DNA from 3 places in the Arthrobacter nitrophenolicus genome. Region 2 is predicted to be linked to each of the others. Evidence: riboswitches for the same ligand, from Rfam matches in the RefSeq annotation. Region 2 holds a riboswitch; each other region holds the start of a gene.
What was found. Region 2 has a riboswitch for thiamine pyrophosphate ahead of thiD (bifunctional hydroxymethylpyrimidine kinase/phosphomethylpyrimidine kinase). Riboswitches for the same ligand answer to the same signal wherever they lie in the genome.

Region 1: linked by a shared signal. The riboswitch ahead of ACJJV6_RS06630 (ECF transporter S component) and the one ahead of thiD (bifunctional hydroxymethylpyrimidine kinase/phosphomethylpyrimidine kinase) in region 2 are both predicted to bind thiamine pyrophosphate.
Region 3: linked by a shared signal. The riboswitch ahead of thiO (glycine oxidase ThiO) and the one ahead of thiD (bifunctional hydroxymethylpyrimidine kinase/phosphomethylpyrimidine kinase) in region 2 are both predicted to bind thiamine pyrophosphate.

What each region holds. Positions count from the first base shown of each region.
Region 1 covers NZ_CP174504.1:1,398,863-1,408,973, forward strand. The annotation lists gene ACJJV6_RS06605 (glutamate--cysteine ligase) at 1-1,032, opposite strand, end outside; gene ACJJV6_RS06610 (UDP-N-acetylglucosamine 1-carboxyvinyltransferase) at 1,100-2,623, opposite strand; gene ACJJV6_RS06615 (hypothetical protein) at 2,824-3,657, shown strand; gene ACJJV6_RS06620 (energy-coupling factor transporter transmembrane component T family protein) at 3,654-4,454, opposite strand; gene ACJJV6_RS06625 (ABC transporter ATP-binding protein) at 4,486-6,039, opposite strand; gene ACJJV6_RS06630 (ECF transporter S component) at 6,039-6,662, opposite strand; TPP riboswitch at 6,721-6,857, opposite strand; gene ACJJV6_RS06635 (heme-degrading domain-containing protein) at 6,938-7,489, shown strand; gene ACJJV6_RS06640 (hypothetical protein) at 7,486-7,692, shown strand; gene ACJJV6_RS06645 (DUF4383 domain-containing protein) at 7,804-8,262, shown strand; gene ACJJV6_RS06650 (iron-containing redox enzyme family protein) at 8,324-9,379, shown strand; gene ACJJV6_RS06655 (CDGSH iron-sulfur domain-containing protein) at 9,406-9,618, shown strand; partial or broken gene ACJJV6_RS06660 (hypothetical protein) at 9,686-10,111, shown strand, end outside.
Region 2 covers NZ_CP174504.1:4,067,428-4,077,538, forward strand. The annotation lists gene rpmA (50S ribosomal protein L27) at 114-377, opposite strand; gene rplU (50S ribosomal protein L21) at 439-747, opposite strand; gene thiD (bifunctional hydroxymethylpyrimidine kinase/phosphomethylpyrimidine kinase) at 1,010-2,476, opposite strand; TPP riboswitch at 2,568-2,665, opposite strand; gene ACJJV6_RS18825 (IS481 family transposase) at 2,923-3,927, shown strand; gene ACJJV6_RS18830 (Rne/Rng family ribonuclease) at 3,933-7,265, opposite strand; gene ACJJV6_RS18835 (vitamin K epoxide reductase family protein) at 7,703-8,371, shown strand; gene ndk (nucleoside-diphosphate kinase) at 8,444-8,857, opposite strand; gene ACJJV6_RS18845 (DUF4233 domain-containing protein) at 8,927-9,391, opposite strand; gene ACJJV6_RS18850 (bifunctional folylpolyglutamate synthase/dihydrofolate synthase) at 9,394-10,111, opposite strand, start outside.
Region 3 covers NZ_CP174504.1:229,569-239,679, forward strand. The annotation lists gene ACJJV6_RS01015 (hypothetical protein) at 17-319, shown strand; gene ACJJV6_RS01020 (4a-hydroxytetrahydrobiopterin dehydratase) at 391-729, opposite strand; gene ACJJV6_RS01025 (thiazole synthase) at 772-1,587, opposite strand; gene thiS (sulfur carrier protein ThiS) at 1,592-1,828, opposite strand; gene thiO (glycine oxidase ThiO) at 1,825-3,144, opposite strand; TPP riboswitch at 3,137-3,255, opposite strand; gene thiE (thiamine phosphate synthase) at 3,283-4,014, shown strand; gene ACJJV6_RS01045 (RNB domain-containing ribonuclease) at 4,128-5,639, shown strand; gene ACJJV6_RS01050 (DEAD/DEAH box helicase) at 5,941-7,614, shown strand; gene ACJJV6_RS01055 (site-specific DNA-methyltransferase) at 7,623-8,516, shown strand; gene ACJJV6_RS01060 (hypothetical protein) at 8,564-8,923, opposite strand; gene ACJJV6_RS01065 (PHP domain-containing protein) at 9,024-9,890, opposite strand; gene ACJJV6_RS01070 (aminopeptidase P family protein) at 9,970-10,111, shown strand, end outside.

The sequences.
Region 1 (10,111 bases), 1.6 Mb from region 2:
GCCCTGCCGCGCCAGGTCGAGCTCACCCTGCTCCTCGAGCACCGGCGCGAGGTAGTCCACCAGGGCGCGCGCCACGTCAGGCGCGGGCGCGGGCCGGAAGCTTCCGAAGTCCAGCAGTTCCCCGCCGAGCCCTCCACTGCTCGCCTGCCAGGACGCCATCCTCAGCAGCGCGGTCGGAACCGGTGCAGGGTCGACGCCTTCGCGCCACTCCCGGCCGGCGGTCTCCACGAGGGCACGGACCAGGACGGCAAGGAGGGCGGCGTCGTCGGCGCGCAGGCAGACGTCCGCAACCCGCACCTCCACGGTGGGATGGTTGCGGGACAGCCGGGCATCAAAATAGATCATCCCTTCGTCCAGCATCACGCCCGTGTCCAGCAGCCTCGTGACCAGCCGGCGGTAGGCGGGGTAGGTGCCGTAGATGCCGGCCGGCCCCGCGGTTGGCCAGCGGTTCCAGGCCTGGGTCCGGTAGCTTTCAAAACCTGTCTCCAGCCCGTTCCAGAACGGCGAGTTGGCGCTCAGCGCCGTGAGCACGGCGAGTTTGTCGCGGATGCGGTCCAGGACCGCCACGCCTTCGTCGGGTGACTCCACGAAGGTGTGGACGTGGAAGCCGCAGGTCAGCTGCTCCTGGGCGGTCAGCCCGAAGCGTTCCAGCATCCTGGCGTAGCGCGGATCAGGAGTGGTGTGGCTGTTCAGGCCCAGCGGCGACGTGGCAAGCGCGGCAACGCGGGCGTTGTGTTTCTTCGCGGCCTCGTCCGCGAGCATCCTTCCGGCCCTGATCTGCTCCAGCAGGCTGCCGTACTCCAGGCAGGGCCGGGTCTGGGTCTCAATCTGCTCAAGCTTCAGCTCGGCACTCAGGCCCATCTCGTCGTCGTCGTAAACCGTCTTGTCCTCGGTCTCGAGCAGGCGCGGATCCTGGGCGGAATCGTCGGCAGCCACCCGGCGGCCGGACAGCAGGGCGTCAGCCAGCGCCAGCGGCTCCCCGGTCTCCGGATCAACAATCAGGAGCTCTTCCTCCACGCCGAATGTACGCATAGTGACATTCTGCGGCAATGGGATCGTATTTGGAGGGGCCCCGCCGTTCATGACGAAGCGTTAATGCTCAGTCCTGGAAGTACTCCACCTTGGCGCCGATGGTATTCAGCCTCTCCGCCAGGTCCTCGTACCCGCGCTCGATAACGTAGATGTTCCGCAGTTCGGACACCCCGCGGGCCGCCAGCATGGCCAGCAGCAGGCACGCCGCCGGCCGCAGCGCGGGCGGGCAGCCCACTTCCGCGGCGCGCCACTTGGTGGGGCCGTTGACGTAGATGCGGTGCGGATCCAGCAGCTGCACCTGGGCACCCAGCCGGTTCAGTTCGGTCAGGTAGATGGCACGGTTTTCGTAGACCCAGTCGTGGATCATGGTCTGGCCCGAGGCGTTGGCTGCTATGACGGCGAAGAACGGCAGGTTGTCGATGTTGAGGCCGGGGAACGGCATGGGGTGGATTTTGTCCTCGGGTGCACGCAGCTCCGACGGCTTGGTGGTGACATCCACCAGGCGGGTGCGGCCGTTGCGCGCCATGTACTCGCCGGAAATTTCCAGCTGCTGCCCCATCTGGCCAAGGGTGGCGAGCTCGATCTCCATGAACTCGATGGGCACGCGGCGGACCGTGACCTCGGAATTTGTGACGATCCCGGCGGTGATGAGGCTCATGGCCTCAATCGGGTCCTCCGACGGGTAGTACTCAATGTCCGCGTTGATGACTGGCCGGCCCGTAATGCTGAGGGTGGTGGTACCCACGCCGTCGATAACCACACCCAGCATCTGCAGGTAGAAGCAAAGGTCCTGGACCATGTAGTTGGGGCTGGCATTGCGGATGACAGTGGTGCCCTCACGGTGGGCGGCGGCCATGATGGCATTTTCGGTGACGGTATCGCCGCGCTCGGTGAGGACGAAGGAACGGTCCTGCGTGTCAGCCGGCGGTGCCTGGATGGTGTAGAAGCCCGCCGTGGCCTCCACCGAAAGACCGAACTGGCGCAGGGCCTGCATGTGCGGCTCAACAGTGCGGGTGCCCAGATCGCACCCTCCGGCATAGGGAAGCCGGTACTCCTCCGTCTCGTCCAGCAACGGTCCCAGCAGCATGATCACGCTGCGGGTGCGGCGGGCGGCATCCACATCCATCGCGTCAAGGTCCAGGACGGCCGGCCGGCGGAGCCTCAGGTCAGTGTCATTCAGCCAGGTGCACTCCACGCCAATGCTGGTCAGGACCTCAACGATCCGGTTGACTTCCTCAATCCTGGCCAGGCGGCGGAGCACGGTAGTGCCGCGGTTGATCAGGCTGGCACAGAGCAGGGCGACGCCGGCGTTCTTGCTGCTGTTCACGTCGACGGCGCCGGACAGGGTCCGTCCGCCCTCCACGCGCAGGTGCGTCATCTGCGGCTTGCCAACGTTGACGATGCTCCGGTCGAAGATGCTTTCCAGGCGCTGGATCATTTTCAGGCTCAGGTTTTGCTTTCCCTGCTCCATCCGGGCCACCGCGCTCTGGCTGGTTCCCAGTTCGGCGGCCAACTGGCCCTGGGTCCAGCCCTTCTCATTCCGGGCGTCCCTCAGCATGGCGGCAACGTGCTCAGCGGTTTCCTGCGTCATGGCAAAAATATATCATAAATGAGTTATTCCCCCTCATTACAGGCACGTAACGGCCCTCACAAGCGCTTTAGTACCCGATATATGCGATAGAGATCTTGATGGATCAGCCTTCATTCTTGAGCATCCGATGCTTGTTCCGCCGCCGCCACGGCGGGAGACTTGGAGGGAACATTCCTTCTCTGGCAATAACGAAAGGCGCAATGTTCCGGCCCCATGCCCGTCCGTTCCCGCTCAGGCTTGCCTGGCTGCTGGCGGCAGCCGTGCTGCTGGCTGTAGCGGGTCCTGTTTCTGCGGCGCCCTCGCCGGGCGAGGGCGGCCAGGCGCTGCTCGGCAATGATGTGTCCTGGCCGCAATGCGACAGGGAGCTGCCGAAGGGGCAGGCGTTCGGCATCGTCGGCGTCAACAACGGCCTCGCGAACAACACCAACCCCTGCCTGGCGGAACAGCTTGAGTGGGCAGCCTCCTCCCCCGGTTTGCCCGGCCAGCCGGCTGTGTCGCTGTACGTCAATACCGCGAACCCGGGCAGCTCCGGGTCCTGGTGGCCGGACAGCGACGAATACCCCATCGGCCGGCAGGTCCACAACCCCTACGGCCCCTGCAGGGAGGGCAACTACGGCAAGGCCTGCGCCTACATGTACGGCTGGGCCAAGGCCTACGACGACGCCTACATCCGCGGCATCAGCAACCCCGCCGACTATGTGTGGTGGCTGGATGTGGAGACCGAAAACAGCTGGTCCGGCGACAAGGACGCCAACCGCGCGGTCCTGGAGGGCATGACGGACTTCTTCCACAGCATCAATGTCAAGGGAGTAGGCATCTACTCCACGTCCCTGCAGTGGGGCCGGATCGTGGGCAGCGTCAGCAGCACCAGTAACCTGTACCCGTTGCCGAGCTGGCTGGCTGGCGCCCGCAACGCGTACCGGGCCGCCGGGGCATGCCTCAAGGAACCGCTAACGGGCGGCGGCAAGGTGGTCCTCACCCAGTTCGTGGCGCGGGGCTTCGACTACAACCACTCGTGCACCCAGGAACCCTAGCCTCCCAGCCACACCATGTTCCAGGTGCCGGCAGACACGGCGGCCACCACGGCGAGTCCTGCCATGAGCAGCCCGCCCGCCAGCACCCACGCATCCAGCACGCTGTACGTTGAGGCGCGGGCCCAGGTGCGGGTCCCGCCGCCGAATCCGCGCGCCTCCATGGTGACTGCCAGCCTCGACGCCCGCCGGATGGCCTGCACCAGGAGGCCGAAGCTTTGCCCCAGCGTGGCTTTCACCCGTTGCAGGACGCTGCCCCGTGACCCCACGCCCCGTGCGCGCCGCGCCATGCCAATGGTCTGCCACTCCTCAGCCAGCATGCCCACCAGGCGCATGGCGGCCAGCGTGCCGAGCACGAACCGGTGCGGCAGGCGCGCCTTCTGGGCCAGCGCGTCTGCCAGGTCCGTCGGATCGGTGCAGCTCATCAGCAGCACCGCCGGCAGCGCGATGGCCAGGCCGCGGAGCATGAACCCGAGTCCCGTCTCCAGGGACCCTTCGCTCATGGTCCAGATGCCGACGTCGATCAGCGTCCGTCCGCTGTCCGGCGCCAGGATAGAGGTGCTCCAGCCGCCCACGGCGGCGGCAAGGATCAGCGGCCAGCCGCGCTGCCAGAGCAGCGTGGGCGTGAGCCCTGCAAGCGGGAACAGCAGGACTTCGAAGGCCAGCGCCACCGTGGCGGACACCCAGTCGATGGAGAGTGCCAGGACCACAGTGATCAGGATGACGGCGGCCAGCTTGCTGAGCGGGTTGGCGCGGGTCAGCAGGGCGTTGTTGCCGCGCAGGTGCAGTTCCTGCCTCACAGGTCAGCCTTTCTCACAGCGCCACCTTTTCTCACAGGGCCACCTTCTCCGCCGCCGCCAGCTTCAGTTCGGTTCCGCCCAGGGCGGCGGTGAACTCGGCATCGTGGGTCACTGATACCACGGCCGTTCCGGAGTCCAGGAGCTCCGAGAGGAAGGACGCCAGTTCGGCCCAGGTGTTGGCGTCCTGGCCGAACGTGGGCTCGTCCAGGACCAGGACCTGCGGGCTGGCCGCCAGGACGGTGGCCACCGAGAGCCGCCGCTTTTCCCCGCCGGAAAGGGTGTAGGGATTGGCGTCCACCAGCGGCGTGAGCCTCAGCCGTTCCAGCAGCTCGTCAACGCGGTCCTCGCCATGTCCCAGGTGGCGCGGGCCAAACAGCAGTTCATCGCGCACCCTGCCGGTGACGAACTGGTGCTCCGGTTCCTGGAACACCGTACCGATCCGCTCGATCAGCTGCTCGGCCTTCCAGCGGAAGGGGTCGATTCCGGCGTCCCGGCTGAGGTTTGTTGTTGCGGAGATTTTGCCCGTGACCGGCTCCAGCAGGCCCGCGAGGGTCAGGGCAAAGGTGGACTTTCCGGCGCCGTTGGGCCCGGTGATGGCAAGCGCCTGCCCGGCCCGCACCTGCGCGGTGATGTCTTCCTGCACCGGAACCGGCGGGATTTTCCGGAACCCGCTGCGGCGCGGGCGTTCCCGGGACACAGCCGTTTTTTCCGCTGCCAGCAGCAGGTCTCCGGCGCCCGGCCGGGCGTCGCCCGCGCGGGGACGGGTGGCCGGAACGTAGCCGGGCACCCATACGCCGGCGGCCGCCAGCATGGTGCGGGCCTCGTCCAGGACCCGGTCCGGCGGACCGTCGAGGAGGACAGCGGGGTCGGCGGCAGAGCCCGGCCGCAGGACTACGATCCGGTCCACCAGGTCCTTCCATACCGACACCCGGTGCTCCACCACCACCAGCGTGGCCCCGGTTTTGTCCAGGCAGCGTGCCACGGCGTCCCGGACCTCCAGCACACCTGCCGGGTCAAGGTTGGCCGTGGGTTCGTCCAGCAGGATCAGCCCGGGCCGCATCGCCAGGATGCCTGCCAGCGCAAGCCGCTGTTTCTGCCCGCCGGACAGCGCCGACGTCGGATGGTCCAGCGGCAGGTGGGACAGCCCGACGTCGGCAAGCGCCTCGTGCACGCGAGTCCAGATGGCGTCGCGGGGCACGGCGAGGTTCTCGGCGCCGAAGGCGACGTCGTCCCCGACCCTGGAGAGGACCACCTGGGTTTCGGGGTCCTGCTGCATCAGGCCGGCACGGCCGCGCTGGCCGCGGGGGGACCCGCCGTCGACCAGGAGCGAACCGGACTCGTCGGAATCGCCGGCCTCGCCGTCGTCGTTCACGTCGCCCAGGACCCCCGCGAGGGCATGCAGGAGCGTGGACTTGCCTGCGCCCGAGGGTCCGAGCAGCAGGACGCGCTCCCCCGGCAGAATGTCCAGGTCAAGGGCGTGGACGGCGGGCTTGGCGCGCCCGGCGTGCCGCCAGCCCCAGCCACGCGCCGTGACTGCGGCCGGCCGCACCGCCCCGGCCGCGCCGTGGTGGTTGGGTGCCTGCATCAGGAGAAGACGGGCTCCGTTGCCGCCTTGCGGGAAGCGAAGGAGCTCAGGACGCCGGTCCTGGCCAGGCCGCGGGTGGCGATCCAGGACAGGGCACCGGCGATGATCGCGCCGGAGATGGCGGTAAAGATGATGTAGGCCAGCTTGTCGCCGCCGGCGTACGCGATGTTCCATCCCCACGGGGCGAAGGAGTCGTTCAGGCCGCAGAACAGGCCTGCGGCAGCACCTGCCAGCAGCGCCACCGGCAGGTTGAACTTCTTGTAGACAAAGATCGCGAAGATGATTTCGGCGCCAAGGCCCTGGACGAAGCCGGAGAACAGCACGGACGCGCCGTACTGCGAGCCCATAAGGAGCTCACCGGTGGCTGCGACCGTCTCGCAGAACAGGGCTGCGCCGGGCTTGCGGATGATCAGCATGCCCAGCACGGCCGGGATCATCCAGCCGCCGGCGATCAGGCCGGTCAGGGGCGGGTAGACGGCGTTCATGGGGCCGGACACCGCGGCCGCGCCCTGGGACCAGGCCCAGAAGATGACGCCGCCGGCGATGGCGATCAGGGCCGCCACCACGATGTCCACGACGCGCCAGGACTTGCTGGTGGTCTTCTTGATTGCTGCAGTGCTCATGGAATCCTCCTGGGAAACAGGAGGGGAAAGCACGGCAGTCGGCACTTCGCCGCTGCCGGACTTCGAGAACTCGACTCCCTTGCGCCGGTACTAACCGGATCAGGTTCGAGGGTCTGCGGCTGTCCGCACTCTCAGCGCCCACCTGCGGTTCCCGGCCTTGCCAGGTCCGACGGCGGCGCTCCCCTGTCGTTATGTGTTGCTTGCTTGGATGATGCGTTGGATTGCCCTGTTGGGCGTGGTCCAGTTTACACCTGGACAGGGGTAGATTGTGGGCCATGACCGCCAATGAGCCGCATGTGACCGAGTTCGACCCGGACTCCGAGGACGCCCAGCCGGAGGGATCCCTGCAGGCCCTCATCGGCCGCATCGAGGGTGAAATCCACGAACTCCAGTTCCCGGGCTTCTCGATGGATGACGCGCTCAACCTTGGCCTCCTCCTGGTGGAGCTGGGCAAGGAGCGCAGCCTGCCCATCGCGATCGACATCACCAAGGGTGAACAGGTGCTGTTCCATGTGGCACTGCCGGGCGCCACGCCGGACAACGAGCACTGGATCCGGGCGAAGCAACGGACCGCTGCGCGGTACGAGGTGCCCTCCCTGCTGGTAGGGCTTCGCGGGCGCCTGCGCGGAGGCCGGATCGAGGACGAAGGCTGGTTCGACCAGAGCCGCTATGCGGCCCACGGCGGCTCTATCCCCGTTTACGTAACGGGGGTGGGGGCAGTTGCCACCGTCACCGTATCCGGACTGCCGCAGGTGCAGGACCATGACCTGGTGGTGGAGGCCATGCGTGAGGTGTTGCGGTCCGCCGGGGCTGACGGGGCACCATGACCGGCAATCCCGCTGACAACCCCGTCCGGGCGGCGGTGGACAGGGCGGAGGACGAGATGATCTTTATCGGCCCGGACCATCCCTACTATCCCCTGCTGGCCGAGCTGGTGTCCGCCGTCGGCAAGGCATGGCAGCAGGGGTACGACCAGGCCCGCAGCGGCGGGCACCACCCGAACCCCTACACCTGGACCGGACCGGCCTGACGGGAACATCCTGACCGGCCTTAGCTCCGGGCGCGGAAACCAAGCTTGCTTAGCTTTTATTAGTAATCATGCTTACTATGTTGTTTCCACCGCGTACGAGGAGTCCAGGACATGGCAGTCAGCACCCGTCCACCCGGCGTCCGGACCGCACTGCAGTGGTCCGCGCTGGGCGTTGCCGGCGTCTTCCTGTTCGCCGGCACCCTTGGGTTCGTTCCGGGCATTACCAGCAACTATGGCTCCCTTGGCTTCGCCGGACCCGGCTCGGGGGCCCTGCTGCTGGGCATATTCCAGGTGTCCGTCCTCCACAACCTTGTCCACCTCCTGTTCGGCGCCGCCGGACTGTTCATGGCACGCACCCACCGGCAGGCCCGGAACTTCCTCACGTACGGCGGCGTCATCTACCTGGTCCTGTGGCTGTACGGCCTGCTCATCGGGGACGAGACCCCCGCCAACTTCATCCCCGAAAACTATGCGGACAACTGGCTCCACCTCATTCTGGGGCTGGCCATGATCGTCATTGCCGTCCTCCTCTCGCCACGGACCACCCCGGCGGGCAGCCGGAAATCCTGACCTGACCCACCTGCCGCCAGCGCAGACGGCACCGCCACAACCCGAAACCAAGGAGCATCCCATGCGAATCCCGGAACCCCGAGGCCCCATCAGCGGCATGCTGCTCGACGTCCTGGCGGGTGCGCCGGCGGGCCCGGCCGAAGCCCTGGCCGGGCTGCGGGAGCTCACCTTGAACCGGCTGGCGGAAACTGCGGACATCATCGGCGACGACGATGCCCAGCTGGCCCTCTTCTGCCTGTACGAACTGCACTACTCCGGCCTCGACGGCGTCACGGACGAGTGGGAATGGGATGCCGGGCTGATCCAGGTCCGTCAGGCCCTGGAAAAGCCGTTTGAGGCGGCCCTTCGCGCGGCAGCCGGCGACGCCGCCGGAGAGCTGGACCTTCCGGCTGCCGCCGACCTCACCAGCGACGCAGTGGCAGATGTGCTGTTCGGCCTTGCCGGCAGGGACACCGGCCCCAGCGTCTCCCGCTATGTGGCCAGGAAGGCCAGCCTTGACCAGCTCAAGGAGTTCCTGATCCATAAGTCCGTGTACCAGCTGAAGGAGGCGGATCCGCACACGTGGGCGATCCCCCGCCTCAGCGGCCGGGCCAAGGCGGCGCTGGTGGAAATCCAGGCGGACGAGTACGGCGGCGGACGTCCGGACCGGATGCACAGCGCCCTGTTCGCCCGGACCATGCGGGGGCTGGGGATGGATGACTCCTACGGCGCGTACGTCGATACCGTTCCGGCGGTTTCCCTGGCGGCCGTCAACCTGATGTCCCTGTGCGGGCTGAACCGGCGCCTCCGCGGCGCCATCATCGGGCACCTGGCCATTTATGAGATGACGTCTTCGCAGCCCAACCGGTTCTACGGCAACGGCTTCCGCCGCCACGGCTTCGATGCCGGCGTCACCCACTACTTCGACGAACATGTGGAAGCCGATGCGGTCCACGAGCAGATCGCGGGCCGCGACCTTGCCGGCGGGCTGGTGGAAGCCGAGCCGGAACTGCTGGATGACGTCCTGTTCGGGGCAACGGCGGTCATGGCCATTGACATCAGGCTTTCCGCCCACCTTCTTGAGTCCTGGGAAAACGGCCGCTCCTCGCTCAGGGCGGCAATGCCCGTGGCAGCATGACCGCCCCTGCAGGCGGAGGAGCCGCCATGGACCAGGACCAGCCCGAGAGTTCCATCGTGGTGTGCCCGGACGGGCCACTCATCGTGCGGGGGGACTTCGAGATCGTCACGCCCTCAGGAGAGCCGGTCCCCCGCGAACGGAAGACGGTGGCCCTGTGCCGGTGCGGGGCTTCAGCGATCAAGCCTTACTGCGACGGCACCCACAAAATGATCAAGTTCCGGACGGACCCACGTGGTTGACACCCACGGGGCAGCGCACAAGGATGGATTCTCGGAAAGCGTTTTCTGATCCGAGGAGCGTGCGCACTTGCACAGCCAACAGGCAGTCATCGACCGCGAAACCCTGGTGCGCCGCCACAACGTGGAGCAGCGCACCATTGATCCCCGCAGCCCCATTTCCGTAGGCAACGGGGAATTCTGCTTCACCATGGACCTGACAGGCCTGCAGTCCCTGCCCGCCCGGTACCCGGTGGCCGCACGGGACGGGCTTCCGCCAGGCACCCTGCTCGGTACCCAGTCGCAGTGGGGCTGGCATTCCATTCCGCCCGGGCAGGACTACACGCTGGCCGGATCCACCGTCCTTTACGATTCGCCCCGGGGCCCGGTGCCGTACGTGGACATGGTGGGCGGCATCGTGGACGGGCGGGACACCGGTGCGTCGGACAGCGAGGCCTGGCTGCGGGCCAACCCGCACCGGCTGGACCTGGGGCGGATCGGCTTCGTCCTGCCGGCG
Region 2 (10,111 bases):
AAATCTCCTCAGTGCTGTTTTCGCGGCGCCAAAAGCGCCATCACGATTGTAATGCGGTTAAAAGAACAGTGGAGCGGGCCATCAGGCCCGCTCCACCGCTTTAATGCTGGTTGTTACTCTGCAGCTGCAGCAGCAACGATGTTGACGACGCGGCGACCGCGGCGGGTACCGAATTCAACGGCTCCCGGGGTCAGTGCGAACAGGGTGTCGTCGCCGCCACGTCCCACGCCGGCGCCCGGGTGGAAGTGGGTGCCACGCTGGCGGACGATGATCTCGCCGGCGGAAACTACCTGGCCGCCGAAGCGCTTGACGCCGAGGTACTGAGCGTTGGAGTCGCGGCCGTTGCGAGTGGAGCTCGCGCCCTTTTTATGTGCCATCTGAAATGCCTGCCTCTAAATTCTGGGGAATTTGCTGAAAAACCTGAACAGTAACCGGTGGTTACTTGATGCCGGTGATCTTGACCTTGGTCAGTTCCTGGCGGTGACCCTGGCGCTTCTTGTAACCGGTCTTGTTCTTGAACTTCTGGATGACAACCTTGGGACCGCGGAGGTCCTGGAGGATCTCAGCCGTAACAGTCACCTTGGCCAGGTCAGCAGCGGCGGAGGTGACCTTGTCACCGTCTACCAGGAGCAGCGCGGGCAGCTGTATGGTGCTGCCAGCCCCACCGGCGACGCGGTTCAGGGTAACGAAGTCTCCGACGGAAACCTTCTCTTGGCGGCCGCCTGCGCGGACAATCGCGTACACCACTTGGGAACTCACTTCTCTCGACGTTTCTAACTAAATTTGCGTGCGGAACCGGCTCTAACAGGCTGGCTTCTCGCTGTGCCTCAACGCCGTGGGGTCATAACCCAAGTGTTGGCGTAAGCACCGAAGAACTAGACTACGCTAATTTCGTCTTCGGCCGCAAATGAGGCTGGCTCCGGCGCGCCGGCTGTGATAGCAACCACAGGCCGGCCGGGCGGCGGGACCGCGCACCAACAATGGTACCGGCGGGACGGGGCCCGGAGGCTCAGGCGTGCAGCCGCGGCGCGTCGAAAAAGTCCACTTCCAGGCGGCAGGACTGTTTAAAGGCCGTGACCATGGCCGCCCGTTCGCCGTCCGAGCCGGCCCGTCCGGTCGCGTCCACGATGGCGATAGCCTTGCGGGTCGCTGCGGCAAAGTCCTCGTCAGCGTAGGTCCGGAGCCACTCCGCGTAGGGGTGGCCGGCCGGTTCCCCCGCGGCGAGGAACTGTGCGTGGAGGGTCTTGCCCACCTCCGCATACAGCCAGAAGCACGGCAGGACAGCCGCGGCAAGCACCGCGTAGCTGCCCGACGCCGAGGCCGCGGTGAGGTGGTCGACGTAGGACTTTGTCACGGGGCCGAGTTCGGCCCGGACGGGACGCGTGCTCAGCCAGGACCGGTGCAGCTCGGACTCAACCTCCAGGCACTGCTGCGCGGATCCGGCCCAGAACAGCTGCTCCGCGTCCGTGGGGGCCAGGGCGCTTGCCCGTGCCAGCACGCGGGAGTAGCCGTTCAGGTAAATGGCGTCCTGGGCCAGGTAGTAGGCAAATTCCCGTTCCGGCAGGCTGCCCGAGACCAGGCCGCGGATGAAGTCCAGGCGGTAGATGGCATCCAGGTCCGCTTCGGCTTCCGCCCGGAGCAGGGCCTCAAACGCCCCCGGCTGCGGAACGGGCCGCAGGTGGTGGAAGTGGTGCACCGGCCCGTTCCCGGTCCCTACCTCAAGCCGGGCAGAGTCCCCCAGCGCTCCTGCCAGCCAGGGCTTCACTTCCCGCAGCGCCGCTTCCCAGTCCCCCAGCCGCGCCTGCACCGTGGCCATTGCAGAGGACAGCGAGCAGCCCGTTCCGTGGCTGTTCCTGGTGGCCACCCGCTCCCCCGGCACCTCGATGACTTCGGTCCGCAGCAGGCCGGCGGTGTTGACCAGGGCGTCCGGGCACTGCGCACCTGACAGGTGGCCGCCCTTCACCAGCACGGTTGCTCCGGTGGCGTCGGCCAGCTTCCGGCCTTGTTCCAGGGCCCCGGCCCAGGAATCCTGGGGCTCTTCGCCCACGAGCATCGCAAGTTCGGCCAGGTTCGGCGTGATGAGGTGGGCCAGCGGCAGCAGGTCGCGAAGCGCCGCCTCGGCGGATTCCTGGAGCAGCCGGTCGCCGCTGGTGGCCACCATCACCGGATCGAGGACCACGACGGCGGGACGCACCTTCTCCAGCCAGGTCCGGACTGTGGCGATCACCCCGGCGTCGCCCAGCATGCCGATTTTGACGGCGTCGATGGTGATGTCGTCGCTGATGGCGTCCAGCTGGCTGGCGAGGAATGACGCGGGCGGCAGGTGGACTGCCGCCACGCCGCGGGTGTTCTGCGCTGTGAGCGCGGTGATGGCGGCCATGCCGTAGCCGCCGTGAGCTGCAATGCTTTTCAGGTCCGCCTGGATGCCGGCGCCACCCGACGGGTCCGAACCGGCAATGGACAGGACGCGCGGCACGTCCCGGCCTGCCGCCGGCCGGGCGGACGCGGCCTGGACGGTTGCATCCGGGACAGCGCCTGGCTGGGAAGTTTCCGCGGGTATTAAGAGCGTCGAAGACAAAAGACATCCCTTCGCCGGTACTAGCCGGACAGGTTCAACGGGTCTGGATCTCAGCCGGCCCTTCGCGCGGCACCCCGTGTCGGTTTCCCAGCCTAGCCGCTGACATGGGAGCCCGGGAAAAGTGACAGCCCCCGCATGCAGGAAGTCCCCGCTTCATGGACCGTTCCCCCCGGGATGCGGAGGGGAATCGTCCATGAAACGGGGACTTCCCGGTGGCTGGCCCTGCCCGGGCTAGATGTATTGTCCCGGCAGGTTGGTGACACGGGGATTGATTTGAAGCAATAAGAGGACCTCCGGGTGTTGTGTGGTGCTTGTCGAGAGCGAACACAAACCAGGAGGTCCTCGTGTCCCACCGTAACGCGTTTTTGGCTCATTCGGGGCGTCGGCAGCTGGCCCGTTGCATCGTGGTTGATGGGTGGCCGTTGCGCCGGGCTGCTGAGCGGTTCAACGTTTCCGTTCCGACGGCCGCGCGCTGGTCCCGCCGCTACCGGGAGTTGGGAGAGGCTGGGCTGCAGGACCGGCGGAGCCGGCCGTTGACCTGCCCGCACCGGACCCGGGTGCGCACCGAGAGGCGTGTGCTCGGACTGCGGGTGAACCGGCGGTGGGGCCCTGCCCGGATCGCCTATCACCTGCACCTGAACGTCTCCACGGTTCACCGCATCCTGGCCCGCTATCTCTGCCCTCCGCTGCGGTTCACCGACCCGGCAACAGGGATCAGAGTCCGTGGCCGGGACCGCGCCCGCAGGTACGAATACGCGTGGCCGGGCGAGATGATCCACGTGGACGTCAAGAAACTCGGCCGGATCCCGAACGGTGGCGGCCACCGCATCCATGGGCGGGTGCAGGGCGAAGCGAATGCCCGGGCCCGGAACCTCGCTGAAGGCCGGACCAGGGGCCGGGGCCAGGTCCGCGGCTACACATTCTTGCACCACGCGGTGGACGACCATTCCCGGTTCGTTTATTCCGAGATCCTGCCGGACGAGACCAAGGAGACGGCCTCGGCATTCATGCGCAACGCCATCGCCGCGTTCGCCGCCCAGGGCGTCAGGATCCAGCGGGTCCTGACCGACAACGGCTCCTGCTACCGCTCCCGTGCCTTCGCCGCTGTCCTGGCCGAGGCCGGGATCAGGCACAAACGCACCAGACCATACCGGCCACAGACCAACGGGAAGGTTGAGCGGTTCAACCGCATCCTGCAGGAGGAATGGGCCTACGCCAGGGCCTACGGCTCAGAAGCCGAACGGCAAGCCTGCTACCCGGACTTCATCCAGTACTACAATCGCCGCAGGCCCCACACCGCACTCAAAGGCGCCTCACCAGTCAGCCGTGTCACCAACCAACCGGGTTAGTACAGCTAGAGCTCCGAGGCAGGAACGCCGACGCCCAGGATGATGGGCGCTTCGGCGGGCTTGGGCGCGCCTTCCTTGCCTTCCGGTGAGGACGCCGCGGGTTCCGGGGCCTTTGCAGCATGGGTATGTCCGGCACTGGCCGCCGGAACGTTCTCGTGCTGCTGCACGGTGGTTTCGTTGGCGGCACCCTGGGCGCGGCTGGCGCTGCGGTTGCGCCGCGGCCGGCGCTGGCGGGACTGTTCCAACGTGTGGTCCGACCAGTCCTTCCCAGCTTCCGCGGGGGCAACCGGCTGCTCCACCTGCGCCGGAACGGCCTCGGGCCGCTTGGCTTCCGGCTCTTCCGCCGGTGTTTCGGCGGCAGGTGCCGGTTCGCCCAGGTGGGCGAACGCTTCGGCAAGCCTGTCCAGGGTGAGGGCCGGGCGGGGCTGCTGCTCTTCCGCATGCTCCACGAACGGAAGGACAACCTTCTCGCCGCCGAAGGTCAGGACAGCCGCAGGACGTGGCGGGGTGCCGGCGTCGTGCTTCTCTTCCACGGCCGGCGCTGCCGGCTGGGCGGCCGACTGCGCCTGCCGGGCCGCCGCAACCTCGTCGTCATGCAGGTGCGCAGCATGCGCGGCCGCCGCGATGTTGGCAAGGGCCAGCCGGGTGGCTTCAGCCTTGGCGTGGCGCTCGGCGTCGGCCGGGTCCGGATGGACGGTGTGGACATGCACCGCGGCTGCCGGGGCAGCCTCGGGCTGCTGGCCGCCGCGTCCGCGCCGGCGCTTGCGGTCAGGGCGTCCCCCGGGCTGGCTGCTGTCGGTCCGCTGTCCCTCGTTCCGGTGGCCTTCGGCCCGGGCGTCAGGCCGGTTGTCGGTGCGCTGGACATGGTGTTCAGCGGCAACGATGTTGGCGCGGCGGTGCTCCACGGGGTCGTCGTGGGTGACGACACCGCGTCCGGCGCAAGCCTCGCACTGCTCCCCAAAGACCTCCAGGAGCCCGGTGCCCATGCGCTTGCGGGTCATCTGGACCAGGCCCAGGGACGTTACCTCGGCGACCTGGTGCTTGGTGCGGTCGCGGCCCAGGCACTCCACCAGCCGGCGCAGCACCAGGTCGCGGTTGGATTCCAGGACCATGTCGATGAAGTCGATAACGATGATGCCGCCGATGTCGCGGAGCCGGAGCTGGCGCACCACTTCCTCAGCTGCTTCGAGGTTGTTCTTGGTGACGGTTTCCTCCAGGTTGCCGCCGCTGCCCGTGAACTTGCCGGTGTTGACGTCCACCACGGTCATGGCCTCGGTGCGGTCGATCACCAGGGAACCGCCGGACGGGAGGAAGACCTTCCGTTCCAGGGCCTTGTGGATCTGCTCGTCGATCCGCCAGGCGGCGAAGATGTCCTGGTCCTTGGTCCACTTCTCGAGACGGCCCACCAGGTCCGGGGCAACGTAGGTGACATAGGCCTCGATGGTGTCCCAGGCCTCTTCACCGGAGACGATCAGCTTGGAGAAGTCCTCGTTGAAGACGTCGCGCACCACCTTGATGGTGAGGTCCGGTTCGCCGTACAGCAGTTCGGGAGCCAGGACCTTGGTGGAGGTGGACTGGCTTTCGATGCCTTCCCACTGGGCGCGCAGCCGGTTGATGTCGTGGGTGAGCTCTTCCTCGGACGCCCCTTCCGCCGCGGTGCGCACAATGACGCCGGCCTGCTCCGGGAGGCGGTCCTTGAGGATGCGCTTGAGCCGGTTGCGTTCGACGTCGGGCAGTTTGCGTGAGATGCCCGTCATGGACCCGCCGGGGACGTACACGAGGTAGCGGCCGGGCAGCGAGATCTGGCTGGTCAGGCGTGCGCCCTTGTGGCCCACCGGGTCCTTGGTCACCTGGACCAGGACGGTGTCGCCCGACTTGAGGGCGTTCTCGATCCGGCGCTGCTTGCCTTCGAGGTTGACGGCTTCCCAGTTGACTTCACCGGCGTACAGGACAGCATTGCGGCCGCGCCCGATGTCAACGAATGCCGCCTCCATGGAGGGCAGCACGTTCTGGACCTTGCCCAGGTAGACGTTGCCGATCAGCGAGTCCTGCTGGGTCTTGGAGACGAAGTGCTCGGCGAGGACGCCGTCCTCGAGGACTGCGATCTGGATTCTGTCGTCGCGCTGGCGGACGATCATCTGGCGGTCCACGGATTCCCGGCGCGCCAGGAACTCTGCCTCGGTGATCACCGTGCGGCGGCGCCCGGTATCGCGGGACTCACGCCGGCGCTGCTTCTTGGCTTCAAGGCGGGTGGAACCCTTCACGCTGGTCACGCGGTTGCTCACGGGCGCTTCGCTCACCGCGCGGGGCGCACGGACGCGGGTCACCGTGTTGGGCGGATCGTCGTCCCCGCCGCCGGTCAGTTCGAGGTCCTGGTCGCCGCGGCGCCGCCGGCGCCGCCGGCGCGAGGTGACGCCCTCTTCCAGGAGTGCGGACCCTTCGTCGCCCTCCGCTTCGGCGTCTTCGCCGGCGTCGCCGTCAGTGGCAGCCTCCGCGGCCCGGTCTTCGCTACGGCCGCGGCTGCGGCGGCCACGGCTGCGGCGCCTGCGGCGGCCAGCTGAATCGTCGGTGTCGTCGTCCTCGGCGTCGTCCTCTTCCACTTCCTCGGGGACGGCCGGAGCCGGGCGCACGACAGTGCTCAGGTCGGGGGCCTGGAACAGTACGGAAGTAGGGGAAGCCGGTTCCAGGAACAGCGAGGCGAAGGGGCTGGCAGCCTCCTTTGCAGGCTCCTCCGTCTCGGTTGCTTGCCCGGCCACTGGCTGTTGCGGCGCTTCACTGGCGGCGGCAGCGTCCGACGGCGTCTGGCCGGCGTCCGCAGCTGCGGGCGCCTCTTCGGACGCTGCCTCAGGTGTTTGCTCCGCGGCAGGAGCTGCGACGGTGTCTTCCGCTCCGCCGGCAGCCGCCTCCGGCTGCGCGGAAACAGTTTCCGCCGGCGCAGCTTCCGCAGCCGGCTCTGCTGCTGCAGCCCCGGCTGCCGGGGCAGCGGCCTTCCGGGTGGCAACTCGACGGCGGCGGACGGGTTTCTCTTCCGCTTCCGGCGCGGCAGGCGCGCCCTCGGCGGCATCAGCCGAAGCGGCTGCGGTCTCTGCGGCGTCGCCGGCGAACACGGGGAGGGGCTCCGCGGCGTCTACCTTCTTGCGTGCACGGGTCCGGCGGGCCGGTGCCTTGGTTTCCTCCGCCGCAGCCTCGACATTCTCCGCGGTGGCGGCGTCGGCCGGGACAGTGGCGCCGCCGTCGTCGGTTTTCGGTGCCGCCTTGCGGCGGGTCCTCTTGGGTGCAACGGCGGGCTCTGTGGCCGTCGTTTCGCCGTTAACGGCCAAGTCTTGCTCGTTTTCCATATGCAGCTACACTCCTGCCCCTGACGTACCGCCACATCCGGCACCCATTGGGGCACATATTGTCAAAACCCGCAGGCGTTGACAGAAGTCAAGTGGATACTCCCAGGTTCGCACCGGCATTGGGGTGCGGCAGCCCGTGGGAGCCGGGGGACGTCCTGAAACCCGTTGTTCTACGTGCCACAACCAGGTGCCGTCCAATGGAGTCGCGGGAGTGCTGTCAGCCTTCGAAGCCTGCCCTGCTCATCATTGGCGGTCTTGAGAACAGTCCACCGGACCGGAGTCCGAATGTGGATCGGCTTCCAGCCAGGTTCATTCTCTCACATCCGGACTAAATCACGGCGGAGGCGGAGGCTGCGGACCTTTTTTCCTGGGAGTGGCATCCAGCCCGCGGCGTTACAATCGGGCAAGGAGCACCGGACGAAAAGGACCCCATACCAATGCCCAGCATCTCCCCCGCCAGCGGCACCGAAGCCCCGGACCGGACCACCGGCCCGGACACCAGTTCCGCAGCCGTGCCCTTCATGGCCCGCAACCGGCCTTTCGGCTGGCTGCTGGTGATCACCGGGGCCGTCGGCTGGCTGGCTTCCGGGACCCTGGTCCTGGAAAAGCTTGCCGTGCTCCAGGACCCGAACCACACCACCGTGTGCGACGTCAATCCCTGGATTTCCTGCGGGGATGTGATGAAGACCTGGCAGAGCTCCCTGTTCGGCTTCCCCAACATGTTTATCGGGATCGTGGCGTTCGCCGTCATCATCACCGTAGGCATGGCACTGCTGTCCGGCGCCACCTTTGCCCGGTGGTTCTGGGTGGGCCTGCAGACGGGCGTCACCCTGGGCTTCGCGTTCGTGGTGTGGCTGTGGTCGCAGGCGCTCTACGACATCCACATCCTGTGCCCCTTCTGCATGATCGTCTGGGCCGCCATGATCCCCCTCTTCATCTGGGTCACCATCCGGAATATCAGCGCAGGCATCATCCCGCTCCGCTCCGGCGCAGCACGTGTTGTGGCTGATTCCGGCTGGATCATCGTGGCCCTGCTCTACGTGGCCGTCGCCGCCAGCATCTTCTTCGCGTTCATCCAGGTGTTCGCGGGAACGTCAGGATTCTAGGCGCATTAACGGCAAAGGGAAGGCCGGTGTTCGTCAGAACACCGGCCTTCCCTTTTGCTTCGTTCAGGTCGCCTAGAACCAGATCTTGATCTCGCGCTCGGCTGAATCTGTGGAGTCGGAGCCGTGCACCAGGTTCTGCTGGACCTTCAGGCCCCAGTCGCGGCCGAAGTCGCCGCGGATGGTGCCCGGGGCCGCCGTCGTAGGATCGGTGGTGCCGGCCAGCGAGCGGAAGCCCTCGATGACGCGGTGGCCCTCGAAGATGGCCGCCACCACGGGTCCGCTGAGCATGAACTCCACCAGCGGCTCGTAGAACGGCTTGCCAATGTGCTCCTCGTAGTGCTGCTCGAGCAGTTCGCGGGTGGCTTCCACCTTCTTCAGTTCAGCAAGGGTGTATCCCTTGGCTTCGACGCGGGCCAGGATGGCACCGGTGAGGTTACGGGCGACGCCGTCGGGCTTGATCAGGACGAGGGTGCGCTCAGTGGTCACAACTGCTCCAATGCGTTGGTGGGGTTTCGGGACAAGTCTACGGGGACCCGCCGGCAGGATCCGGCCGGTTTAGGGGGTTTGCGGCTGGCCGGGACCGGCGGCCTGGTCCGGGTGGGCTGCTTCCCACTCGGCCTGCTCACGCTCGCGCTGGGCAGCTTCGCGGTCCAGCCGGATGCCGGTCCTGATTCCGTACCACCAAGCCAGTGCGAAGAGGGCCCCCACCAGGAACATGGCGGGTTCGAAGATGCCGGTCAGGACCAGCACGATCTGCAGGATCCAGCCGAGGCCGACGCCCCAGGGCTTTGTCAGGACAGCGCAGGCCAGGACCATGACCACGCTCAGGCCGATGCCGACGCCCAGGATCAGCGCCGGCGGAAACTCGCCGCGTCGCAGGCCAAAGACCGCCAGGGTGGCGAAGAACATCACGAATGCTTCCAGGAGCAGCACCGTGGAGGCGAACATGACCTTGGTGGAGCGGCGCTTCCGGGGCATGCCCGGCCGCCACTCCCGCTGGGCCTTGGTGAGCCTGGCCATTCCTATGCCTCCGTCTTTCCGAGCAGGATCCGGGCTTCCGCAACCAGCGTGATGGAACCGGTCACCAAGACGCCGCCGGAGAGGTCGTCATTGGCTTCGGCCCGCTCCACGGCCCATTCAAGGGCGTCGTCAAGCTTCTCGGCGATGTGCACGTTGTCCTCGCCGAAGCCGAGGTCAACGGCAAGTTCGGCGAGTTCGGCAGCCGGAACGGCGCGCGGCGAGTTCGACTGCGTGAAGCAGTATTCCTCGGCAATGCCACCCAGGGATTCCTTGAGCTCGCGCAGGATCTCCTCGGCGTCCTTTTCCTTGAGCACGCCCACCACTGGAACAAGGCGGGTGAACGTGAAGGCCTCCTGCAGTGCGGCGGCTGACGCCTTGATGCCGTCCGGGTTGTGGGCGGCGTCGACGATGATGGTGGGCGCGGTACGCACCACTTCCAGCCGACCGGGGGACGTCACCCCGGCGAAGCCCTCCTGCAGCACTTCGAAGTTGAGTTCCTTTTCGCCGCCGAAGAACGCCTCCAGCGCGGCCACCGCCACGGCGGCGTTCTGGGCCTGGTGGGCACCGTGCAGGGGCACCAGGAGGTCCGGGTACCGGCCGGCGATGCCTTGGATGGTGACCATCTGGCCGCCGACCGCCACGGTCCGGGACTCGACGCCGAACTCCACGCCCTCGAAGCGGAACGGCACGCCCACTTCCTTGGCTTTCTCGAGGAGCACC
Region 3 (10,111 bases), 400 kb from region 2:
CGTTCCTAGGAGATCCATGCTTTCCCTGACCATCGTTGTGCTCGCAGCGGTTGCCGCAGGCTTCATCGTCTGGGCGAATGACAGGCGGCATGCCAAGTACGGCGCCGCCCTGCCCGCCGGCGTTGCCGTCGTTGCCGGGGCCCTGACCTGGATCATCCTGATGGCGGCAGGCTTTGGGTACCGCCCGGGCCTGACGTGGCTTCCGTGGGTACTGCCCATCGTGCTGGGAACTGCGGCCGCCGTGGCCGCCGTCCTTTACCTGGGCCGCAGCCGGGCCCGCCAGGACACGCAGCGCCTCACTGCCATCCTTCGCCGCTAGCAGAGGAACAACCCGCAAACGCGCGTGGCCGCCGCCCTCCGGGGCGGCGGCCACCTTCGCTTAACGGATGACTAGTTTCCGGACGGGTAGCGCGAGGGTTCCGCATTCGCCCCGACGGCGGCCGCAGCCTCGCTCGCTCCTGCCGCGGCGGCGAGGTCCCGTTCTGTCACCTGCCCGCCTGCGTCGTGCGACGAGTAGCGGATGAAGACGCGGTTGTAGCGCCAGTCCAGGTCCGGGTGGTGGTTCTGTTCCTCAGCAAGGCGTCCGACGGCGGCAATCAGCTCGAGTGCGGCAGCCGCCGTCGGCGTCTTGAAGACGGTGACCAGGCCGCCGTCGTGGTACCGCCAGCCGGGCAGCCCTGCCAGGGCCTGGTCGATCTGTTCCCGGGGAAGGGCATCTTTGCCGGCCACTGCTACTCCTTGGTCCAGGGGCATCAACCGGCGTGTGCCGGGCTAGAGGAACTCGGCCCGGCCTTCCATTGCCGACGATGCCAGCGCGTGTTCGCGGCGGGGAATGCGGCCCGCCGCTTTCGCCAGCCTACCGGCGATGACGGCGTGTTTGAATGCCTCCCCCATCAGGGCCGGGTTCTGTGCGCGGGTCACCGCCGTGGCCAGCAGCACGGCATCGCAGCCGAGCTCCATGGCAAGGGCAGCGTCGGAGGCCGTACCGATCCCGGCATCCAGGACCACCGGGACCGAGGCGCGGGAGACGATGAGCTCAATGTTGTGCGGGTTCAGGATTCCCAGCCCCGTGCCGATGGGAGCCCCCAGCGGCATCACGGCGGTGGCGCCGAGGTTCTCCAGCCGCAGCGCCAGGACGGGGTCGTCGTTGGTGTACGCAAACACCTTGAAGCCGCGGTTGACCAGCTGTTCGGTGGCCTCCACCAGCTCGACGGCGTCGGGAAGGAGCGTGTGTTCGTCGGCAATGACTTCGAGCTTCACCCAGTCCGTTTCCAGCGCTTCGCGGGCGAGTTCGGCGGTGAGGACGGCGTCCCGGGCGGTGAAGCATCCGGCGGTGTTCGGCAGGACCCGGATGCCGTGGTCCACCAGGAGCTGAAACAGCGAGCCCGTTTCCGCAGTGGAGTAGCGCCGCATCGCCACGGTGGTCAGGGACGTGCCGGAGGCGAGGAGCGCCGCGCCAAGCCCGTCCAGGCTCGGGGCGCCGCCGGTTCCCATGATGAGCCGGGACGCCAGGGGGACGCCGTCGATGACCAGGACATCATCCAGGCCGGGTGCAGCCGTGGAGGTCAGGGTGGTGGATTCCGTCATGGTGTCAGCCTCCCTGCACTGCCGTGACAAGCTCGACGTCGTCACCGTCGGCGAGCGCCGTTGAGAACCATTGGCTCCGGGGAACCACCTGTGCGTTGTGCGCCACGGCGACGCCCAGCCTGTTCCCGTCGTTGGCCTGGCCGTCAGCCCCCACGGTGCGGCCGGTGACCTGGCTGACGAGCGTGGTGATGGACGCCCCCTCAGCCACCGTATGGTGGTTTCCGTTCAGGGTGATGTTCATGCTGTCTCCTTGATGTTGACGCTTGCAGCGGAGGATTCGCGGCCGGAGAAGCGGCCAGGGTTGAACGGCTCCCAGCGGGGGTCCGTTGTGCCGTCCATCAGGTCCCGGCAGATGGCACCGGCTGCGGGTGACAGGAGGACGCCGTGCCGGAAGAATCCGGTGGCGATGACCAGGCCCGCGATGTGCCCGCCCGGGATGGAGCCTGGAGCGGCGGGCACCCTGCCCAGGAGCGGGGCGTTGTCCGGGGTCGCCGGCCGGGCCCGCGCCGTACACTCCAGCAATTCCAGCTCGGCGACGGCGGGGACCAGGACCTGCGCGTCCCGGAGGAGCTGGTGGACACCGCCGGCGGATACCGTTCCGGCAGCGGACCGGGCAGCTTGTGGGGCTGCAACGCCCCTGGCGGGGGCATCCTCACGCTGGGTGGCTCCGATCACCACCGTCCCGTCCTCCCGGGGGACGATGTACACGGGTACACCGCGGACCAGTCCGCGTACGGTGGCCGTGACCAGCGGCTGGAGGTGCTGCGGTACGGCGAGCCGGAGGATGTCCCCGTGCACCGGCCGCAGCGGCAGGTGCAGGCCCTCAGGCAGGTCCGCCAGCGCAGCGGCATCCAGTCCGTTGGCCACCACGGTTTCTCCGGCCAGGACTGTACCGCCGCCGGCAAGCCGGACTCCCGCAACAGTGCCATCAGCCCACAGCAGTCCAACGGCCCTGTCCGGCACGGCATACCCATCCACTGCACCCGCAGCTGCGCGGCCGCTGCGGGCAGTTTCCCCCGCCAGGGCGTTGCGAAGGCAGGACACCAGGCGCCTGGGATCCACCTGGTGGTCGGCGGGGGTGTCAAGTGCGCAGGCGATGGCGGGGCTCAGCAACGGTTCCCGCCGCCGCGCCTCGCGGACGGTCAAAGGCTCAACAGCCAGGCCGTTGGCCTGCTGGACCGCGCGCAAATCCATCAAGGCCCGGCGGTCGGCGGCGTCGGCACCCACGGCGAGGGTCGGCGTCGTCAGGTATCCGGTCCTTTCGCCGGACGCAGCGGCCAGGTCGGCGATAAAACCGGGCCACCGGGCCGAGGATGCGAGCATCAGGTCGAGGAGGTCCTCTTCCTGGTAGTGCAGCTCGCTCACCGGCGCCAGCATCCCTGCGGCGGCCCAGCTGGCGCCGCTGCCGGGTGCGTCATCGATCAGCGCGACGCTGCGGCCCGAGCGCAGTGCCTCCCAGGCGATCACGTGGCCCACAACTCCGCCGCCAATGACCGCGACGTCGGCCCTGGCGGTGCCGTTGGTGGGTTGCGGGGGTGCCGTGTTGGGGGTGCCCATGTGTCTCCTTCCCTACGCCGGCATTACCCGGATCAGGTCAAGCGGTCGGCTCTGACGCCCTCTCAGCCCGGCGCTTTATGACAGCTGCCGCAGGCTCCCGCAGTACGAGGCAAGTGTAGAGGAACTAGGCTTGCAGCCATGAATGTGTCCCACTCCCCTGCCGCTGCCGGCGCCTCCGCAACCGATGCCTTCACCACCGCCGGGGGAACCGCCGGGCTCAAGACTGCCCGCCTCTACCTCTGTACTGACGCCCGCCGTGACCGCGGCGACTTCGCGGAGTTCGTGGATGCCGCGTTCGCCGGCGGAGTGGATATCATCCAGCTCCGCGACAAGGCCATCGAGGCTGCCGAGGAACTGGAACTGCTGGCCGTCCTGAAGGAAGCCGCGCAGCGCCATGGCAGGCTGTGGGCAGTGAACGACCGCGCCGACATCGCCGTGTTGTCCGGCGCTCCGGTGTTCCACATCGGCCAAAAGGACCTCCCCCTGCCCGCGGCCCGCACCTTGCTGAACGGCAACGCCGCCATTGGACTCTCCAGCCACACTCCGGACCAGGTGGATGCGGCCCTCGTTGCCACGGCCGGACCTGCCGGGCTGGACTACTTCTGCGTGGGGCCGGTCTGGGCCACCCCCACCAAACCGGGTCGGGCCGCCGTGGGACCCGACCTGGTGAAATACGCTGCGGCAGCCACCGCCAAAGCCGCTAACGAGGTGCCGTGGTTCGCCATCGGCGGCATCGACCACTCCAACGTCAGCGAGGTGGTGGCAGCGGGAGCCCGGAGGATTGTGGTGGTGCGGGCCATCACCGAAGCGGCGGACCCCGCCGCAGCGGCGGCCTCACTCCTGGCCGCTCTGGATGCTGCCGGCTCCTGAACTGGCGGGTCCTGAACTGGCGGGTCCTGAACTGTCCGCGGGGCAACACGGCCCTGCCGTCCATCCCGCCGATGGCCTGCATAATCGGCGGTCTTCGGGCTAGGCTGATTTTCGTGTCACACCATCGGCTGGCTCCCAACGTCCACGAGCACAACAATGCGCTGGAAGAGGCCCTGGGCGCGCTGCGGAGCGAGCTCGAGCTTCCCGGGCCGTACCCCGAGCATGCGGTCCGTGACGCCGAGGCGGCCGTGGCTGCGCTGGAGCTTCCGTCCCATGACCTGACCGGCGTCGATTTCGTCACCATCGATCCGGCATCGTCTACGGATTTGGACCAGGCGTTGTTCATAGAGGCCGACGGCGGCGGCTACCACGTGCTGTACGCCATCGCCGACGTTCCGGCGTTCGTGAAGCCGGGCGGACCGCTGGACCAGGAAACGCGCCGCCGCGGGCAGACCTTCTATGCCCCCGACGGCCGGATTCCGCTGCATCCGGAGGTCATCAGCGAAGGGGCAGGGAGCCTGCTGCCCGGCCAGGAGTGCCCGGCCTTCGTCTGGGACTTCCGCCTGGACGGCAACGCCGATGTCACCTCGGCCTCCGTCAGGCGGGCACGGATGCGCAGCCGCGCCAAGCTGAGCTACAGAGGCGCGCAGGCCCAACTGGACGCAGGCGGCGCATCCCCAGTCCTGCAGCTGCTGAAAGAGGTTGGGCTCAAGCGCGTGGAGCTGGAACGTGCCCGTGACGGCGCCAGCCTGAACATGCCGGAGCAGGAGATCGTCCAGCTCCCCGACGGTGGCTACCGCATCGCTGCCGCGCCGCAGCTGCCCGTGGAGGACTGGAACGCGCAGATCTCGCTGATGACGGGCATGGCCGCTGCGCAGATCATGCTGGACGGGCAAGTGGGCATCCTCCGGACCATGCCCGCGCCGGACGAACGCTCCCTGAACCACTTCAAACTCCAGACCGAGGCGCTGGGAAAGCCGTGGGACGGCGAGGTCAGCTATGGCGAGTACTTGCGCAGCCTGGACCCGACCGAACCGCGGCAGCTCGCCATCATGCACTCGGCGGGGATGCTGTTCCGCGGCGCCTCCTATACAGCTTTTGACGGCAGCGTCCCGGAGGCCGCCATCCAGGCCGCCATCGGTGCGGCCTACGCGCACACCACCGCTCCCCTGCGGCGGCTGGTGGACCGCTTCGTGCTGGTGATCTGCGAGGCCCTCAGCAATGGCGGCAACGTTCCCGGCTGGGCGCGTGAGGCCCTTCCGTCGCTTCCCGAGATCATGGCGGGATCGGACCAGCTGGCGTCCCGGATGGAGCGGATGGCGCTGGACACCGTGGAGGCCGCGCTGCTGGTCAACCACATTGGCCAGGAGTTTGATGCCATCGTGATCTCCGGGTCGAAGCCGCAAAAAGACAACGGCAATGGCAACAACGGCAGGAACGGAATCGGCAGGAACGGAAACGGCAAGAACGGCAACGGCAATGGCGGTTCCGGCATCATCCAGGTGGCTGAACCTGCCGTCACGGCCCGCTGCGCAGGCGACCTGGAGTCCGGCACCAAGGTCCGCGTCCGCCTGCTTTCGTCCAACATCGCAACCCGTGAGGTCCACTTCGAACTGGTCGGCTGAGGTCCGCTGCGGGCCCGCATACCCGCCTCCGGGGGTGCAAAAGCCGGTATTGCGGCCTTGTACGGCTAGACTGGAGAAGTAGAAATGGATGCCCGGTCGTTGATTTCCTTGATTTGAAACCAACAAGCCCGCCCCTACGCGATCTTGAGATTTGCCCGCTGGTCACCAGTGCCAGCATTTAGATAGCCCGCGATCGGCTTCCACTGGAATTGCTTGTGCGCCCGAGCGTGCTCCGGACCGGCCTGCCGGCCGGCCCGTTGAGCAGGCAGCGCCAATGCCCAAATGAATAAGGAAACTCCCTGTGAGTGAATTGCATACCCACCAGCTTCTGACGGACGAGACCGGCACCGAGACCATTGAGCCGGAAGAGACCATCATCTCGGACGAGAAGCCGCACGAAATCGCGGAAAAGTCCTTCGCCGACTACAACGTCCGCGAGGACATCGTGGAATCGCTGGCCGACGCCGGCATCACGCACCCCTTCCCCATCCAGGCCATGACCCTGCCGGTGGCATTGTCCGGCCACGACATCATCGGACAGGCCAAGACCGGCACCGGCAAGACCCTCGGCTTCGGCATTCCCGCCCTGCAGCGCGTCATCGGCCAGGACGACCCAGGCTACGCGAAGCTCGCCGTACCGGGCGCACCGCAGGCCCTGGTGATCGTCCCCACCCGCGAACTGGCAGTGCAGGTGGCCAATGACCTGCAGACCGCATCCCGCAAACGCAACGCCCGCATCGCCACCATCTACGGCGGCCGCGCCTACGAGCCGCAGGTGGAAGCGCTGAAGCAGGGCGTGGAGGTTGTGGTGGGCACCCCCGGGCGCCTCATCGACCTGTACAAGCAGAAGCACCTGAGCCTCAAGAACGTCAAGATCGTGGTCCTGGACGAGGCCGACGAAATGCTGGACCTCGGGTTCCTGCCCGACGTCGAGACCCTGATCGCGGCCACCCCCGCTGTCCGGCAGACGCTGCTGTTCTCCGCCACCATGCCCGGCCCGGTCATCGCCATGGCACGGCGCTACATGACCCAGCCCACCCACATCCGCGCCGCAGACCCGGACGACGAGGGCCTGACCAAGCGCGACATCCGGCAGCTCATCTACCGTGCGCACAGCATGGACAAGACCGAGGTGGTGGCCCGCATCCTGCAGGCCAGGGGCCGCGGCCGCACCATCATCTTCACCAAGACCAAGCGCACCGCCGCGAAGGTGGCAGAGGAACTGGTGGACCGCGGGTTCGCCGCCGCCGCCATCCACGGCGACCTGGGCCAGGGTGCCCGGGAGCAGGCCCTGCGCGCCTTCCGCAACAACAAGGTGGACGTCCTGGTGGCCACCGACGTCGCGGCCCGCGGCATCGACGTGGAGGACGTCACGCACGTCATCAACTACCAGTGCGTCGAAGACGAAAAGATCTACCTGCACCGGGTGGGCCGCACCGGCCGCGCCGGCAACAAGGGGACGGCCGTCACCTTCGTGGACTGGGACGACGTTCCCCGCTGGGCCCTGATCAACAAGGCCCTGGGCCTCAACGTTCCCGAGCCGGTGGAAACCTACTCCTCCTCGCCCCACCTCTTCACGGACCTGGACATTCCCGAGGGCACCAAGGGCCGCCTCCCGCGGGACAAGCGCACCCTGGCCGGTGTGGACGCCGAGATCCTCGAAGACCTGGGCGAAACCGGGAAGAAGAACAGCAGCCGCGGCGGCCGCGGGGACGGCCGTGAACGCGCCGGCCGTGGACGCCGGGATTCCGGCAGCCGCGAAGATGGCCGCGGCGGCGAGTCCGCAGGCCGCTCCGGTGAGCGCCGCCGTCGTACGTCAGGCCCGGCGGCCGCATCTGCGCCTGCCGGCGAGGCCGGACAGAACGACGGCGAGCAGCCCACGCGTGCGCGCCGCACCCGTACCCGCACCCGGCGCCGCAACGGCGAAGTGGTTGCCGGCACTGACAAGGGCACACAGCCGGGCGCCGAGGGCTAACTGCCCCGATGACTGACACTGTTTGGGCGCCGGACGGCGGCAGCCTGGTGGTGCACGCGGACAACGCGGAGTACCTCCCCACGCTGCCGGACGGCGCCTTCACACTGATTTATGTGGATCCGCCCTTCAATACAGGCAGGCCACAGCGGCGCCAGGAAACCAGGATGGTGGCCAATGCCGAGGGCAGCGGCGACCGCGTCGGCTTCAAGGGTCGCTCCTACGACACCATCAAAGGTGCCCTGCACCGCTACGATGACGCGTTCAGCGACTACTGGTCCTTCCTGGAACCGCGGCTCGTCGAGGCGTGGCGCCTGCTGGCGGAGGACGGGACGCTGTACCTGCACCTGGACTACCGAGAGGTCCACTACGCCAAGGTGATGCTCGATGCCATCTTCGGCCGGGAATGCTTCCTGAACGAGATCATCTGGGCCTACGACTACGGCGCCCGCGCCAAGAACCGCTGGCCCACCAAGCACGACAATATCCTCGTTTACGTCAAGAACCCCGCCAAGTACCACTTCGACAGCGCCGAAGTGGACAGGGAACCCTACATGGCCCCCGGCCTGGTCACTCCCGCCAAGCGGGAACTCGGCAAGCTGCCCACGGACGTCTGGTGGCACACCATCGTCTCCCCCACCGGCAAGGAAAAAACCGGCTACCCCACGCAGAAGCCGGAGGGACTGGTCCGGCGCGTCGTCGCCGCGTCAAGCAGGCCAGGCGACTGGTGCCTGGACTTCTTCGCCGGCTCCGGCACCCTCGGCGCGGTGGCGGCCAAGCTGGGCCGCAAATTCGTCTGCGTGGACCAGAACCAGCCCGCGGTGGACATCATGGCAAGGCGGCTGGGCGCACACGCCACCCTCGCGTCGTTCCCACCCCACCCTGCCGCGCAGGTGTCCTTGTAGGGGGCCGTTAAGGACACCTGCTGCGGCTTATTGCGCCTGCGGTTCCGCTAGCAGGTTTCCAGCAGCTGGATTCCGTGGTCCCCCTGGCGGTTGTCCAGGACGGCTCCGCTGGATTCGCAGATGGCGTTGACCAACAGGGCATAGCCCTCGCCGTTCTGGAAATTGCCGTCGTCGCCTGCGCCTTCCGGGACGGTTCCCGGGGGCAGGAACACCCAGGCACCAGCTTCCAGCACGTAAGCCCAGTTGCCCTGCACATGGACGTGGATGTCGGGGCCGGGTATGAACACGTAGTCGCTGCCCGTGTAGGCCGACCGGCTGACGTTGGCACAGTCCAGCGCATTGGCTGCGGTGGGGACAAACATGAAAACGACGGCCAGACCAGCCGCGGCAAGTGATTTCCTGAACATGATTCTTCTCCGTCTACCGTACGAAATATTGCATGGTGACGAGACCTTTTTTGGCACCGAAAGCCACCCCGGCAAGCGAAAGACTACTCAGGCGGGACCATTAGTCAAGGTGCGCGGAGCTTCCCCGCACAACGGCGGTCCCCGTGCCCAGTTCCTCGATCCTGGCCAAGGCTTCCCGGGACGTGAGGTTCTCGCCCAGCAGGTTGGGTTTGCCGGTGCCGTGGTAGTCGGAGGAACCCGTTACCAGCAGGTCGTGCTTCGCGGCGAGCCGCCGGAGGAAGGCCCGCCCTTCCTCCGGGTTGTCCCGGTGGTCGATCTCCAGGCCAGCCAGGCCGGCGTCGATCATTTCCCGGTAGGTGCGCTCCCCCACCGTCCTGCCCCGCGCGGTCGCCACCGGATGGGCAAAGACAGGCACGCCGCCGGCGGCGCGGACGAGCTCGACGGCGGTGGCGGGGTCGGGTGCGTAGTGCTGGATAAAGTAGCGCGAGCGTGAGGTGAGGATGGTGGCGAAGGCTTCGGAGCGGTCCTCCACCACACCGGCGGCCACCAGCGCGTCGGCGATGTGGGGACGGCCGAGGGTCGCGCCGGGCGCCACATGGTGGATGACGTCGTCCCAGGTGAGCGGATAGTCCTCGGCGAGGAGCGTGACCATCCGCTCTGCACGCGTGAGGCGGGCGTCCTTGGCCTTGGTGATCTCCTCCAGCAGGCCCTCGTGCGCGGGGTCGTGCAGGTAGCTCAGGAGGTGCACGCTGATGCCTTCCGAGGTCCGGCAGGACACCTCCATCCCGGGCACCAGGGCCACTCCGTGCTCAACGGCTGCAGCGGATGCTTCCGCCCAGCCGTCCGTGGAGTCATGGTCGGTCAGTGCCACCACGTCCAGCCCGGCGCGGGCGGCGGAGGCCATCACGTCGGCGGGTTTCTCCGTGCCGTCGGAGACATTGGAGTGGGCATGCAGGTCAATCCTCACCTGTCCAGACTAGTTGACCGGCCCCGCCCCCGGCGGAAGCCCGTTCGCATCGCCGCGGAGCTGGTGAGACGATGGTGCCGTGAACGATGCCGAAAACACCCTGAACTCTGCTTCCCAGCCGCTGGAAGAGCGTGTCAACAACCGCTCGCAGCGGCCCAGTTCCGACGCCTTCAAGGCCTTCATGGCCAGCAACTGGGCACCGTCCAGCGAGGAGCTGCCGG